DNA from 2 places in the Neobacillus sp. plas4 genome. Region 2 is predicted to be linked to the other one. Evidence: predicted binding sites of a transcription regulator. Region 2 holds the regulator's gene; the other holds the start of a gene.
The links. Region 2 encodes Rex, which represses fermentation and respiration genes when NADH is low (regulators of the CRP and FNR family bind a similar motif). Its sites were predicted from a motif close to TTGTGAAATATTTCACAA; they were not measured.
Positions count from the first base shown of each region.

Region 1: AC2TFD_RS16510 (formate/nitrite transporter family protein) is a predicted target of Rex. The motif match lies at 5,826-5,843, and genes of this name have one in related genera.

Region 1 covers NZ_CM170152.1:3,326,001-3,333,747, reverse strand. Annotated here, with positions in the region: T-box leader at 1-169, shown strand, start outside; gene AC2TFD_RS16530 (2-isopropylmalate synthase) at 226-1,932, shown strand; gene AC2TFD_RS16525 (NADPH-dependent oxidoreductase) at 2,158-2,928, shown strand; gene AC2TFD_RS16520 (AIM24 family protein) at 3,017-3,712, opposite strand; gene AC2TFD_RS16515 (ribose-phosphate diphosphokinase) at 3,987-4,937, shown strand; gene AC2TFD_RS16510 (formate/nitrite transporter family protein) at 4,971-5,798, opposite strand; gene AC2TFD_RS16505 (hypothetical protein) at 6,019-6,510, shown strand; gene AC2TFD_RS16500 (GNAT family N-acetyltransferase) at 6,551-7,306, shown strand; partial or broken gene AC2TFD_RS16495 (hypothetical protein) at 7,341-7,735, shown strand.
Region 2 covers NZ_CM170152.1:288,249-295,995, reverse strand. Annotated here, with positions in the region: gene groL (chaperonin GroEL) at 1-1,035, opposite strand, end outside; gene groES (co-chaperone GroES) at 1,089-1,376, opposite strand; gene AC2TFD_RS01570 (CPBP family intramembrane glutamic endopeptidase) at 1,653-2,375, shown strand; gene AC2TFD_RS01565 (YdiK family protein) at 2,372-2,572, shown strand; gene AC2TFD_RS01560 (cytoplasmic protein) at 3,126-3,833, opposite strand; gene AC2TFD_RS01555 (bactofilin family protein) at 3,847-4,563, opposite strand; gene AC2TFD_RS01550 (YhbD family protein) at 4,577-5,200, opposite strand; gene AC2TFD_RS01545 (redox-sensing transcriptional repressor Rex) at 5,319-5,972, opposite strand; gene moaC (cyclic pyranopterin monophosphate synthase MoaC) at 6,002-6,499, opposite strand; gene AC2TFD_RS01535 (ABC-F family ATP-binding cassette domain-containing protein) at 6,687-7,747, shown strand, end outside.

The DNA of each region.
Region 1 (7,747 bases), 3.0 Mb from region 2:
TCGGCTGGTGAAAGACAGTCAATAAATTCCCCAACTCGCCCCGGAGTGGTAAGGCTGATATGTAGGTCTTAACGGTTGACCACCGTCATCAAGTCTCAAAGTGGATTCGTTTGTTTTGATACGAATCAAAAAGAGTGGTACCACGTAGGTAAAGCCTATCGTCTCTTATGAGATGATAGGCTTTTTTTATTGTTTTGAAACTAAAATGAAAAGGTGGTTATAAAAATGAGAAATATTGCAAAGTATTCTAGAGGATATTTTATGCCCCCAGTCAAAAGTTTGAAATGGACAGAGAAAGAGTACATAACAGAGGCTCCAACGTGGTGTAGTGTGGACCTAAGAGATGGAAATCAAGCGTTAGTCGTCCCGATGAGCCTAGAGGAGAAATTGGAATACTTTCAGCTGCTATTGGAAGTTGGATTCAAGGAAATTGAGGTTGGATTTCCTGCAGCTTCGGAAACGGAATATGCCTTTTTACGCACCTTGATTGAACAAGATTTGATTCCAGAGGATGTAACGGTCCAAGTATTAACGCAGTCAAGAGATCATATTATTGAAAAAACATTTGAAGCGCTTAGAGGTGTGAACAAAGCAGTCGTGCACCTTTATAATTCTACTTCTGTGGCACAGCGTGAGCAGGTATTTAAGATGTCGAATGAAGAAATAATCGATATTGCGGTAAGTGGTGCAAAAATGCTTAAAGAATATGCAGAAGAGACGGAGGGTAACTTCCAGTTTCAGTATTCTCCTGAAAGCTTTACAGGTACAGAGATGGAATTTGCTCTTGAAATCTGTAACCAGGTCCTTGATATTTGGCAGCCGACTTCTGATAATAAGGTAATTATTAATCTTCCAGCTACTGTTTCAATGTCCATGCCTCACGTCTACGCGAGTCAAATTGAGTTTATGAGTGAACATTTAAATTACCGGGATAATGTGATTCTATCAGTCCATCCGCATAATGACAGGGGAACGGGTGTGGCTGATGCTGAACTTGGAATGCTTGCAGGAGCGCAGAGGGTAGAAGGGACTCTGTTTGGAAACGGAGAAAGAACGGGTAATGTAGATATCGTAACGCTTGCAATTAACATGTATTCACATGGGGTAAATCCGCAACTTAATTTTGAAAATATCCGTGAGATTATTTCAACGTATGAAAAATTAACTAGGATGAGGGTCCATGAAAGACATCCATATGGCGGCGAACTTGTCTTTACTGCGTTCTCTGGATCCCACCAGGATGCCATCGCCAAAGGTATGAAATGGCGTGAGGAAGAGAATCGTCAGTATTGGACAGTACCTTATCTATTAATTGACCCAAAGGATATCGGCAGAGAGTATGAAGGCGACATTATCCGTATTAATAGCCAATCCGGTAAAGGGGGAATTGGTTATATCTTAGAGCAAAACTATGGACTAGATTTACCTGCCAAGATGCGTGAAAACTTCGGTTATAAAGTAAAAGATCAATCTGATCGTTTGCATAAGGAACTAATGGCAAATGAAATCTTTGACATATTCAATAATGAATATGTTAATATAAAAACCCCAGTTGAGTTCAGAAATTACCGATATACTCAAAATGACCATTATCAAACCATTATATCCATCATCATGGATAATGAAATTCTTGAAATTACCGGTGAAGGGAATGGAAGACTAGACGCGATAAGCAACGCTCTTCAAAGCAAACTCGGGATCCGTTACAAAGATTTAGTCTATAAAGAACATGCTCTAGAAATAGGGTCCGGATCAAATGCTGTATCTTATGTAGGGATTACTGATTCCAATGGTACTGTTTATTGGGGATGTGGGATTGATGCGGATATTATGACATCTTCTGTGAAAGCTTTGTTTAGTGCAGTTAACAATATGGTAACTAGTACACAATTACCGATATTTTCCTATTCTGAAGCCGACCAGGTGAAATAATAAGATAAGCAGTATGTGTCCAGTTTCTTGCAACGAATGTTATAGGATTGCCAAAAAAACAATTCATCGTTTATATGGTGATCAAGTTTGTTTTATGAAATTGGCACTTCACAATCTTTCTCAAAATGACTATGAATAATTCCATTCATTGAGTTGCTCTTCCATTAGAGCAACTTTTTTGTTAGGGTATTTACTATATTAATTTTTAGACTAAGGAAGGTACATATGAATTATAATGAAACATCAACTAATAAAGTAGTAGAAACGATGATGGCTCATCGTTCCATTCGAAAATACTCTGATAAACAAGTTCGTAAAGAAGATCTAGATACAATTATCCGTTCTGCACAAGCTGCACCTTCGTGGGTTAACGGACAACATGTTACGATCATCTCGATTAACGATCCTGAGCGAAGAAAGAAAATGTCGGAGCTAGCAGGAAATCAAAATTATATTATCGAAGCCCCCGTATTTCTTGTATTTTGTGCAGATTTTCACCGTATTAAAGTAGCTTGTGAAATGGAAGGGAAAGAGTTTAAGGCTGCGGTGAATCCTGATTTATTAATTGTAGGATCAGTAGACGTTGGAATTTCTTTGGCAAGTGCCATTACAGCAGCAGAATCGCTGGGGTTAGGTACGGTCCCAATCGGAGGGATTCGGAGAAGTCCTTTAGAATTTATTGAGCTTTTAGATTTACCTGAATATGTTATTCCTATTTCCGGTTTATGTATTGGCTATGCGAGTGAAGTTCCTAATCAAGTACCGCGTTTACCACAAGCAGCCATTTTCCATGAAGAACTGTACAATCAAGATATAAATGAAGAAATCAAAGAACTTAATAATATCCATCTTGAGGCTACTAAAGGAAGAAAAAGCGGTGGATCTACCTGGACACAAAGGATGGCTAATTTTTATATGTATCCCTTTTATGTAAATGACAGTTATAAAGACGTTGGGAAAATGCTGAAGCAACAAGGTTTTCGAAAAGGAGAATAGTTTTTCCATTGGTTTTTATTCTTATAGGAGCATATTGAACATAAAACGTCCTCGCTGTCTCGAAGACAGGAGGACTGACTTTCTAAAATCATGTTTGATTAGCTTTCATATAAGTCTCTTCGTAAGGCTGGATAACTACAAAACCTTCTCCTTCGAATTTCATTTGAATGGATTCACCGCTGCCTCTTCCTAAAAGTGTTTTTAAGGTAATATCGGTTTGAAATGTTGGCATGAGATTTCCAGACCAAGCAACGGTAGCATTTGGATCTGTGATGACAGGACTGCCAGGTAATACCCTTAACGTGATGGGTTCATAATGCGTAGTAAAAGCAATCATACCGGTTCCTTCGCAGCGAACATTAAACAAACCGCCTGCAAGCATTCCGGCAATACGCTTCATTAATTTAATCTCCCATTTAATACTAGGTTCAAAGGCTAGTAAGTCATTCCCGTTAATATAAATAGAATCATTTTGGAGGTTAAGGATAATAATTTTCTTCCCTGTATCAGCGAGGTATAACTTCCCTTTCCCGTTGGCTTTCATTAAGGAAGCGCCTTCGCCTGTAAATGCCTTTTTGAATGCTGTACCCAGCCCATGTTCTAAAATTCCTTCGCGTACAAACTTTATTTCTCCATGATAAGCAACCATTGAACCAGCTTTTGCCCAAACCTGTCCGTCTAAGTTTACCTCCAACATCCGAGGAGTTTCTAATTCAAAAAAACCCTCGCCTTTATCTTGCTGCTCTGTTTTTTGGATAAATTCTTCTATCGAGTATCTGTTCATAGCTCTCACATCCTTCCATTCCTTTATTACGGGTATCTTTCATTTTTGTTTCATTTAATTGATAGAAGGAATGATAAATTTATTCTGTAGTTGTGTAATCCAAACCGAACCTTACGAATGACCACTTAAGGGACACAATCTTTGAAACCATGTTCTTAATTAGTTTATTTTTTCCTAAAAAGATTAATGGGTGTTCCAAACCCTTCATTTCATGTAAAATAAGAAAATGAGTGAAATAAAAATTGTAAATAAACAAAAGTATGGGGGACATAAAGTGCCATATCAACTTAAAAAAGGATTTAAATTATTTGCATTAAATTCAAATAAAAGCTTAGCAAAAGAAATGGCTGTGCTTTTAGGCTGTGAAATTGGGAAGAGCTCCGTCACGCAGTTTAGTGATGGTGAAATTCAAGTGAATATAGAAGAAAGTGTACGGGGCTGTGATGTATATGTTGTCCAATCTACTTCACATCCAAATAACGATCATATTATGGAGCTTCTTATTATGATTGATGCCTTAAAAAGGGCTTCAGCCAAAATGATCAACGTTGTTGTGCCGTACTACAGCTATGCACGTCAAGATCGAAAAGCAAGATCAAGGGAACCGATTACAGCCAAATTGGTTGCAAACCTTTTAGAAAAATCAGGTGCAACACGGCTTATAACCATGGACTTTCATGCTCCACAGGTTCAAGGTTTTTTTGATATACCAGTAGATCATCTAATTGGAATTCCGATTCTGTCCGAGTATTTTGAGAAAAAAGGACTCGAAGATGTTGTTGTTGTTGCACCACATAATGGCGCTGTAGGGAGAGCACGGAAAATGGCAAGTCTTTTAAATGCTCCCATTGCCCTCATTGATCGCCGACGCCCTGAACCGGATGTTTCCGAAATATTAGAAATCATTGGGAATGTAGAAGGTAAAAATGCCATTATTGTTGATGACTTAATAAATACAGCAGCAACACAGACTTATGCTGCAAAGGCCTTAGTGGAGTACGGGGCAAAAACAGTGTATGCTTGCTGCACGCACGCTGTTCTCTCTGGGCCAGCTGTCGATAGAATTGAATCATCACCTATTCAAGAACTAGTAGTAACAAACACGATTGAACAGACTGATGAAAAGCAGACGAAAAAAATTACTATTCTATCTGTAGCACCGCTGCTGTCAGAAGCAATTGATCGAATTCATCATGAAAAAGCAGTAAGTCCATTATTTGAATAAAATGGAAGGAGCCGTAATGACACGGCTCCTTTACTATAATCCAATTTTTTTATTAAACATCCCAGGTTTTTTTGTTCCATCAATAACGGTATATTCATTCTTTTTATAGGCAAACCAATACGCCATCCCAATAAAAAGTGCACCGCCAACAGCATTGCCTAAAAAGACAGGAATAAAATTACCTACATAATCCATCCAGGTGAAGTAGCCTGCAAATATGGCTGCAGGTATTACAAACATGTTGGCTACAACGTGTTGGAATCCAATGGCGACAAAAGCCATGGTTGGAAACCAAATTCCTGCAATTTTTCCCATCATATCCTCACTCCCATAAGATAACCATACAGCGGCAGCAACTAGCCAGTTGCACCCGATCCCTGATACGAAGGCTTGAAGAAAGGTTGCATTTAATTTATGTTCCGCAATATGAACGGTACTGTCCAAATAAGCACCCGTTTCGGTTAGCCCAGCAACATGTCCGAAAAAGTAAGCAACGAATATGGCACCTAGAAAATTACTGATGGTTATAAGGGTCCAGTTATGAAGTACCTGCTTGGTATTAATTTTATTTGCAAACCTTGCCAGTGGAACTACCATCATATTTCCTGTGAGTAGTTCACCGCCAGCTATTAATGTGAGAATAAGACCAATCGGAAAGACAGAAGCACCTATAATAGAACTTAATCCTGATAAACCTTCTGATAATGGTGCGGTAACACGAATATAAAGTAGAAATCCTAATGAAATAAAAGCACCTGCTTGGAATCCAAGTAGAAGGGTTGTTAGTAGCGGGTAACTTGTCTTTTTAATTCCATTTTTAATTGATATTTCTAGTATTTTATCTGGTGTGTGTAATGACATAACACGATTTCCTCTCTAAATCGTTAATTGTGAAGTACGTCACATATTGATTTGACTTTATTTTAACCCACTCAACACGAATATGCTGTGAACATTTCTTTAACTTTGCATATTTAATAAAAACTATACCAAATAGTAAGATTTTTTGTAGTAGTCATGTGTTTTGGTATAAAATTAGATTAATAATTATTGAATGTAATGCTTTTTGGAGGAATTGTTTATGGCTGTTGTAAAATCGGTAAAAATTGATGGTGAAAAGATCCATGTATTTAAGAGCGCGATTTATATTTTTGAATCAAGTTCTGGATTTACGTTAGAATTAGACCTAATTGTTACTGAGGTTACAGTAAAAAAATATAGTAAAGAACAAACGTTAATTATGGCGATAGAACTAGAAGATGGTCGAGTCATTGAATCCATTATGCATGTAAAAACCCTGTCAGGGGGACTGCCTCAGCTTAATTTATTCTGCGATGTAGATGATATTGACGAATACGATCATATGGATAGAATAAATGAAAATAGTACATGGTTTCCGAATATAGAAGAGGGAATTACCATTGAAGAAATTAGAAAAGTAGAAATGCCTAACGAAAACATTAGTTTAAAATTAAACCTGCCCATTGATCAAGTAGAATGGTTGAAGAAGCAAAAGAAGAAGGATTTAAATCAATTATTTACAGAAATGATTCATAAACAATGGAAGAAATAAATCTTTAAAGATGGTGTTATTTATAAAGGGGATGACATTCATGCAAGTTACATTTGAGAGTATTTTTACACATGGTCATGTTGTAGTTGAAAATAACTTATATAAGCATTACCATTTTCCAGAGATGTTATCAAGATACGATAGTAATTTTATCGAGTATAAAACCTTACCGTCACTGGATGAATTTAAGGAAGCTGAAAGTTATTTAAGAGAATATCACCTGAAAAATGGACAAATGCACGTTAAGTTTAAATTTCCAGAAAACGAAAAAATACCTATGGATCTAGTGAATTACCTAAATCTAGCAGAATATGATATTGGGTTCCTTGAACTCTATACCATCCAGCCTGATCAGTTTCCCGCTGTGAAGGATCATCCTGATATTGAAGTTCAAATCGTAACCCAAAAAAACCTTATGGCTTTTCTTAACCTACAGTATCAGCAAGATATCGTATTTGGCAGTAATTATGCTAACCAAAAGGCAGAGTTAAATAAGAAGACTTTTGATAACCCAAATTTCATGCAACTTCTTGCATTATATAAGGGAACACCTGCTGGAGCAGTAGATGTAATTATTAAAAAGGATACAGCTGAAATTGATAATCTTGGAGTGGACGAAGCCTTTCAAAAGAAAGGAATTGGAAGCCGGATTCAAAAATTTGTCATGGATACATTTCATGATAAGACCATCATTTTAGTTGCGGATGGTATGGATACACCAAAGGAAATGTATAAGAAGCAAAACTACCAATATCTTAGCTATCAATATTATTGCCAAAAAGTAGAAGAAAGATAGATTAGTAAACGAAAAAAGGGTTAAAATAAAATACGCAGAAAAAGCGACGGCAGAGCAGGCGGCAAAAGAAAAGGCAGAAGCTGAGAAAAAGGATATAGAAGAAGTTGAGAGAATCGGTTATGAGACTGGAATTACGTATGATCAATTGGCACGAACCCCAGATGACTTTGAAGGAAAGAAAGCAAAGTTCAGTGGAAAGGTAGTGCAAGTGATGGAAGGTAAAGGAGAAACTCAATTAAGAATTGCTGTAAATGATAATTATGATACGAATTATTCGTTGTATACGAGAGTGATATTCTTTCCTCAAGAGTACTAGAGGATGATAATGTAACTGTAAGTGGTAAAAGATTAATTACCTATCAATCAACATTAGGTGGAGATATTAGTATTCCTGCAATGGAAGTAAAGGTTATAACTATAAATAATTAAATTTATTCAAAC
Region 2 (7,747 bases):
GTTTACACGAGCTTGAATCGCAGCAGTTTCGCCTGCACCTTCAACGATTGTTGTGTTTTCTTTTGTTACAACAATTTTAGAAGCACGTCCTAAAGATGTGATAGTAGTTGTTTTCAATTCACGGCCAAGCTCTTCAGTGATCACTTCACCGCCAGTTAATGCAGCGATATCTTCAAGCATTGCTTTACGACGATCACCAAAGCCAGGAGCTTTAACAGCAACTGCATTGAATGTTCCGCGAAGTTTGTTCAATACTAAAGTAGAAAGTGCTTCTCCTTCAATATCTTCAGCGATTAACAATAATGGTTTGCCTTGTTGAACTACTTGTTCAAGGACAGGAAGGATTTCCTGGATGCTTGAGATTTTCTTGTCTGTGATTAAGATATATGGATTTTCTAAAACAGCTTCCATTTTATCTGTGTTTGTTACCATGTAAGCAGAAGTATATCCGCGGTCAAATTGCATACCTTCAACCACATCTAATTCAGTTGTGAAGCCTTTAGATTCTTCGATCGTGATAACACCGTCGTTACCAACGCGCTCCATCGCTTCAGCAATTAAATTACCTACTTCTTTATCATCAGAAGAAATAGCAGCAACTTGTGCAATCGACTCTTTGCCTTCGATTGGCTTAGAAATAGCTTTTAATCCTTCTACAGCTGTAGCAACAGCTTTTTCAATCCCTTTACGGATACCCATTGGGTTTGCACCAGCTGTAACGTTTTTCAAACCTTCACGAATCATTGCTTGAGCAAGAACCGTTGCAGTTGTTGTACCGTCACCAGCAACATCGTTTGTTTTGCTAGCTACTTCAGCTACAAGCTTAGCACCCATGTTTTCAAAAGCATCTTCTAATTCAATTTCTTTCGCGATGGTTACACCGTCATTTGTAATAAGTGGTGAACCAAACTTCTTTTCAAGAACGACGTTACGTCCTTTAGGTCCAAGTGTAACTTTTACTGTATCTGCTAGAGCGTCAACACCACGAAGCATTGCGCGGCGTGCATCTTCACTAAACTTAATTTCTTTAGCCATGTTCAAAAAACCTCCTCGTATTTTTTAAACTCATTATTGATTTTTAAAAATCCTTATTGTCCAACTACAGCAAGGATATCGTTTTCGCGTAAAATTAAATATTCGTTTCCTTCAAACTTCACTTCTGTACCAGAGTATTTTGAGAAGATAATACGATCGCCTACAGAAACTTCAAGAGCAACACGTTCGCCACTTTCAAGCACTCTGCCTGTACCTACAGCAACAACTTTTCCTTCTTGAGGCTTTTCCTTAGCTGAGTCTGGTAACACGATACCGCTTGCAGTTTTTTCTTCTGATTCAACAAGCTCAATGACAATACGATCACCTAATGGTCTTAACAAATCAAACAACCTCCTCAAATAGATATGTAATTCTGACTTATTAGCACTCTCCTTACTTGAGTGCTAACACAATTATTATAATAATAAATGCATAGAAAATTTGCAAGTATGAAGCTAAATTTTTTTTTACAACCTTAACCAGTATGCGAATCATTCAAAGGAATATACATATCTCTAAAGATAAAATCATTAAAATTGAAACGAGCCTGCGATTATTAGTAAAATGGAGAATAGGTTAAAATAAGAAGAAGGCTTCTCTAAAGGAGATAAAACAATTTGAAAAGAGAATATTGGATTATTTTAATTGTTTATATAGCCATGCAGTTATCCAGCATTGTAGGAATACCGGGAATGATGTTTTTATTTGGCTATTTAGGGATAAATCAAGGCTTAGTTGTCCCCTACTGGTTAATTTTCAGCTTTACCATTGCCTTGCTTATTATTCTTTTCCTATTACGAAAGGAAATTAAGAGTCCTAGCCTGAATGAAAGAAGCAGTTCATTTGGATTTTCTGCTGTATGGGCTGTATTTGGTGTTTTCCTCGCCTTATTCGCCCAAGCCCTTGCTGCTAATATTGAACAGCTTATTGGTGTTGAAATGGGCTCAGAAAACACACAGCAAATTCTTGCCATTATTGAATCCTTTCCCCTTGCTATGGTGGTCAGTTCAGTAATCGGTCCCATTCTGGAGGAAATCGTTTTTCGCAAAATTATTTTCGGTTCTCTTCATAAACGGTTGAACTTTTTTTTCTCAGCATTAATCAGCTCGGTCATCTTTGCCCTTGCCCATATGGAACCGCAGCATATTCTTCTTTATTCTGCAATGGGCTTTACCTTTGCTTTTCTCTATGTAAAAACAAAACACATCATTGTACCGATTTTCGCCCATGTCGCCATGAATACATTGGTTGTCGTGATTCAATCTGTTTACAAAGATGAGATAGACGAATTCATTCGTGAGGCAGAATCGATTCAAAACTTTATCGGAGGCTTTCTATGAGACGTTCACCTATGTTTTCCGGGATTATCTATTTTGTTTTAGGAGGTTTGTTTACCTATTTTGCCATTGAGGATGTTCAGCAAAACGGCTGGGGATTTTTCAGCTACCTGCTCGTTTTATTGGCTACCTTTGACTTTGGTTCAGGTATACGAATGATCTTCCTTCACAATAGATATAAGGAAAAACCAAAAAAATAACAAACCAGCCTTTTCACTTTGTGGGTGAAAAGGCTTTTTCCTTTGGCTGTTTTATTGTTCATTGTTGATTATCTGTATAGCGATATAAAAGATTGATTAAGGACATATCAGGAGATTCTTCAATGAGATTTGTCCTTCATGACAAGGATGAAAGACATCTCAGGAGTTTCCTTATCGAGTTTTGTCCTTCATAACCAGGATGAAGGACATTTCAAGAGTTTCCTCAACGAGTTTTGTCCTTCATAACCAGGATGAAGGACATTTCAAGAGTTTCCTCACGAGTTTTGTCCTTCATAACCAGGATGAAGGACATTTTAAGAGTTTCCTCAACGAGTTTTGTCCCTCATAACCAGGGTGAAGGACATTTCAAGAATTTCCTCAACGAGTTTTGTCCTTCATAACCAGGATGAAGGACATTTCAAGAGTTTCCTCAACGAGTTTTGTCCCTCATAACCAGGGTGAAGGACATTTCAAGAATTTCCTCAACGAGTTTTGTCCTTCATAAATTATTTTCGAAAAATACCCCACATCAGTCTTTAACAAAGCCCTTCCTCTAAAGCTTTATCTTTGTTTTAACCGTGGAACTTTGATCATGTGCTAATTCCGTCGTATACTCCACTGTCCCAATTTGGCAGCCAGTGCCGATTTTTACTCGTTTACCGCGAACGATGTCAGCTTTTGTATTTTCCAGGTAAATGTCATCACCTTCGATAACTTTAGCGGTTAGAGTTCCTGTATCTTTGCTAAAAGGAAGAAAAGAACTTTTTTTCTTAACACTTATGACCCCTCCGCCAATTTCCTCCGCTGAACTTTGCCCAAAACGCAATGAAATTTTTATCTTATCGGCATTAAGAAGACCTTTGATTTCAAACCCTCCTGTTGATTCAAAGGTTTCATATTCGACGTCTCCGTTTACAGATATACTGCCTTTTATATTCGCTTCTTCTCCCGTTAAATCCTCGCCCACTTCCAGCATCCCAAGGATTTTAATTCTTTTTAAACCAGCTCGGCCGCCAACCTCCATTGATCCCATAATCAGCGTTTCATCGGACTGTAAATCCCCTTTTACCTCTGCCTCGCCGTACACTTTGATCGACCCTGTTTTAACACTTTCTAATGCCTCACTTGTTCCATACACATGAATAACGGAGCATTCGATATCATTCACAATCGTGCCTTCTCCTCGAATGCTGATTTTGTCATATTGACCGCCAGGATAACTGCCAGACCCTTTAATCGTTAAATTTTGCATTTTTGCCATTTCTCTTCCCCCCTTAAGCCTTTCGGACTTCTTTGACCACTGCTTTTTCATCCATCGAAAATTCTCCCGAATATTCTACAACACCAATAAGGCAATTCGGACCTATCGTAACGTTGTTTCCTCGGACAACAGCAGCCTTCGTATTTTCGATTTCAATCCTATCGCCTTCAATTAATTCTGTTTCTAGTTGGGTTGGAATGAACGCTTTTAATAAACAAAAAAATGGCGATTTTTGTCTAATAAGAATCGTTTGACCGCCAATCTCTTTTGCTCTGCACTCAGCAAAAATCGTGATGTCGATCAGATCAGCATTTAACAAACCGCCTATTGTAAATTGTGATTCTGCCTTAAAGGTTTCCGCTTCACAATCTTCTCCCACCGTCATTCTACCTTTTATTTTTATCTCATCACATTTGATTTTTCCGCCAACAGAAGCTTTCCCTGATACCTTTAAATTTTTTACAGCCACATGATTTTTAACCTTTGCAGTGCCATCAATCGAAAGGAATTCTCCTTCTATTGATCCGTTTATTTTCCCATTCCCGCTAATCTTTGCTGTAGCGGCTGCCACATTCCCATTTACTGTCCCTAATCCACTGCATTCAAACTGGGTACATTCTACATCAGTATTAATCGTTCCTTTACCATTTAAGGTAACACGTTCAAATTGTCCCCCATTAGATGACCCAAGCCCATTGATGATGAGGTCTCCTCGTTTTTTCGTTTCCATCGTTCATTCCCCTTTATACGAATCTCGCTTTGATTTCTTCCATACATGCATTTATTGAAATATGTGAAACCAGTTTCGTTCCTGAATCAAAATGGTATCCTTCCGTATTCATTAGCAATAGGCATTGTGTAACCCCTAATTTTCTCGTCATCACCAAGTCCGTTCTTTTTTGCTTGATTTGATCCCTGTTTTCAATCAATACCTGCAAGAGCATTTTCCCTTCATCCAAATTAATTTCTCCTGACTGCAGCAGCTTTTCTAAAATAAATACTTCCAGGATCCTTGAAAAATGAAACGAAAGATTTCCCTTTTCATTTTCCAGATAGAAATCCATTACTGGACGAGAAACAATGTTACGTCTCACTAATTCATCTGCTTCAAGTTTTATATCGCTTACATTTGGGGAAAACATATCTGCCAATTCATCTAAGGATAGATTTTCTTTCATCGTTTGAATTTTATCAATTCTCTCTAAAATCTTTTGTTTAGGAAAAAAGGTCTCCTGTCCGGTAAACGTTGATTTGCGAATAAACCAATCTTCTGGTATTAAGTCTTTTCTTTTCCATCTATATAATTGTCCATAAGAGATTCCGGTCAAGTCTAATAAATCTTTTTTTGAAATTAACTCCTCATTCATCTTTATAACCCCTTTCCAAATACAGTGTAACATAACACTGTTACGCTAGTAAAGTTCACACTCTCTATTTCTTATCGACAAAAAAAGACCTTTTCGGCTGCTGAAAAGGTCTTTACTCTTATTCTTCTGTATCATCAGTTGGATAGTGCTTTAGGAAATAGATTAGAGATTGCAGTTCAACTGCTAAGTCTATATGGTGCACGCGAATAGATGGAGGTACATTTAATCTTGCAGGTGTAAAATTTAATATCGCCTTTATATTTGAATTTACCAGGCGGTCGGTAATCATCTGCGCCACAGGTGCTGGCACTGTTAGAATGGCTACATGAATATCATCATTCTTTAAGTACTCTTCTAAATCATCCATCGGATAGATGGGAACATCCCGGATAGTTGTTCCCATCTTGTTTGGATCGACATCAAAGGCACATTCAATTCTTGTATTATTATTTTTTAAAAAGTTATAATTTAAAAATGCTGTACCGAGATTACCAACACCTATTAGAGCTACTTTTGTTAATTCATCTTGGTCCAGCGTTTTCCGGAAAAATGTTAATAAATAATTGACATTATAGCCATATCCCTTTTTCCCTAAGGCACCAAAGTAGGAAAAGTCTCTGCGAATGGTTGCCGAATCTACCTTTACTGCCTCACTTAGTTCTGCTGACGATACCCTCTGTTTACCGGAGGAATGTAGATTCTTTAAGAATCGATAATATAAGGGCAGCCGCTTTGCTGTCGCTTGTGGTATTTTCATTGTTTCATTACTCATATTCTCCCACCCCCTATAGTTAATAATTGTTACCTTACTGATTCCGTTCTATGGAAATCTCCGTTTTTCCCTCCGGTTTTTTCAACCAAATAGGTCTTTCCAATTACCATACCTTTATCCACTGCCTTACACATATCATAAACGGTTAAAGCACATGTGGAAGCAGCTGTTAACGCTTCCATTTCCACACCTGTATTTCCTTTTGTTTTGACAGAAGCTGCAATATTTAATGTAAAAGCCATATCATGTTCCTTTTTCCATGAGAAAGATATATTTACCCCCGTCAAAGGAATAGGATGGCACATCGGGATGATATCCCACGTCTTTTTTGCTGCCATTACCGCAGCAACTTGAGCTACTGCAAGAACATCGCCTTTTTTCATTTCATTATTGGTTATTTTTTCGTAAATTTCTTTACTAACAGTAATGCTGGAATGAGCAAGTGCCGTACGAGTGGTTTCTGGCTTATCGCTAATATCCACCATCTTCGCTCTTCCTTCTTCGTTAAAATGAGTAAATTCAGACATAAACAGTATCCTCCCACCAAAAATCATACTATATTTTTCACAATTTGTCTGTGAAACTTTGAACTCATGATAAAAAATTACATGATTTTATGTTTGATTATCCCCTTACTTTCCCCAACAACAAGGCAGTTTATTGCCGACAATCCCCGAATGAGGTACACTTATTAGAGTAATTGAGGTGAAAACAATGATATTATTACAGGTTAATCAATTAGCAAAATACTATGGTGCAGACCTTATTTTATCGAATATAAAACTAGAATTACAAACCCGTGATCGTGTGGCACTTGTGGGACGAAACGGTGCTGGTAAATCGACATTATTGAAAATCATTGCCGGGCATTTATCCCATGATGGCGGGGAGATTATTAAGCCAAAGGGTGTAAGTATTGGTTATTTAGCTCAGAATACCGGTTTAGAATCACATTTATCAATTTGGGATGAAATGCTGTCCGTATTTGAATCATTAAGACGTATGGAAGCCGCCATCAGGCAACTAGAGGTGCAGATGTCAGACCCTGCTGCTATCGAGAATACAAGCAGCTATGAGCGCATTCTAAAAGAATATGACGAGCTGCAAGTGAAATTCAAGGAACAAGGCGGCTATCAATATGAAGCAGATATTCGCTCCATCTTACATGGATTAAATTTTCACGATAGCTCATTAATGATTTCCAGCCTAAGCGGCGGGCAAAAGACGCGTTTAGCGTTAGGAAAACTGCTTTTATCAAAGCCTGATATTTTAATCCTGGATGAACCGACAAACCACCTTGATATTGATACGCTTACTTGGCTGGAACAATATCTTCAAGGGTATGACGGAGCCATCTTAATCGTTTCACATGACCGTTATTTCTTAGACAAAGTAGTAACGCAGGTTTATGAAATTTCGCGTAAACAAATTCAAAAATTTATCGGGAACTATAGTGCGTATCTCGATCAAAAAGCAGCCAGTTACGAACGTGATTTGAAGTTATACGAGAAACAGCAACAAGAGGTAGCCAACCTTCAAGATTTTATCCAGCGCAATCTAGCCCGTGCCTCCACGACGAAACGAGCACAAAGCCGGCGCAAAAAGCTTGAGAAAATGGATCTGATGGATCGCCCATTAGGGGATGAGAAATCTGCAACCTTCTCTTTTGAAATTGAGAAACAGACCGGAAATGATGTTCTAACAGTGGATTCCCTTGCGGTTGGTTATGATGGACAAAAGGTATCTGAGAATATTTCCATGCGGGCTTACCGTGG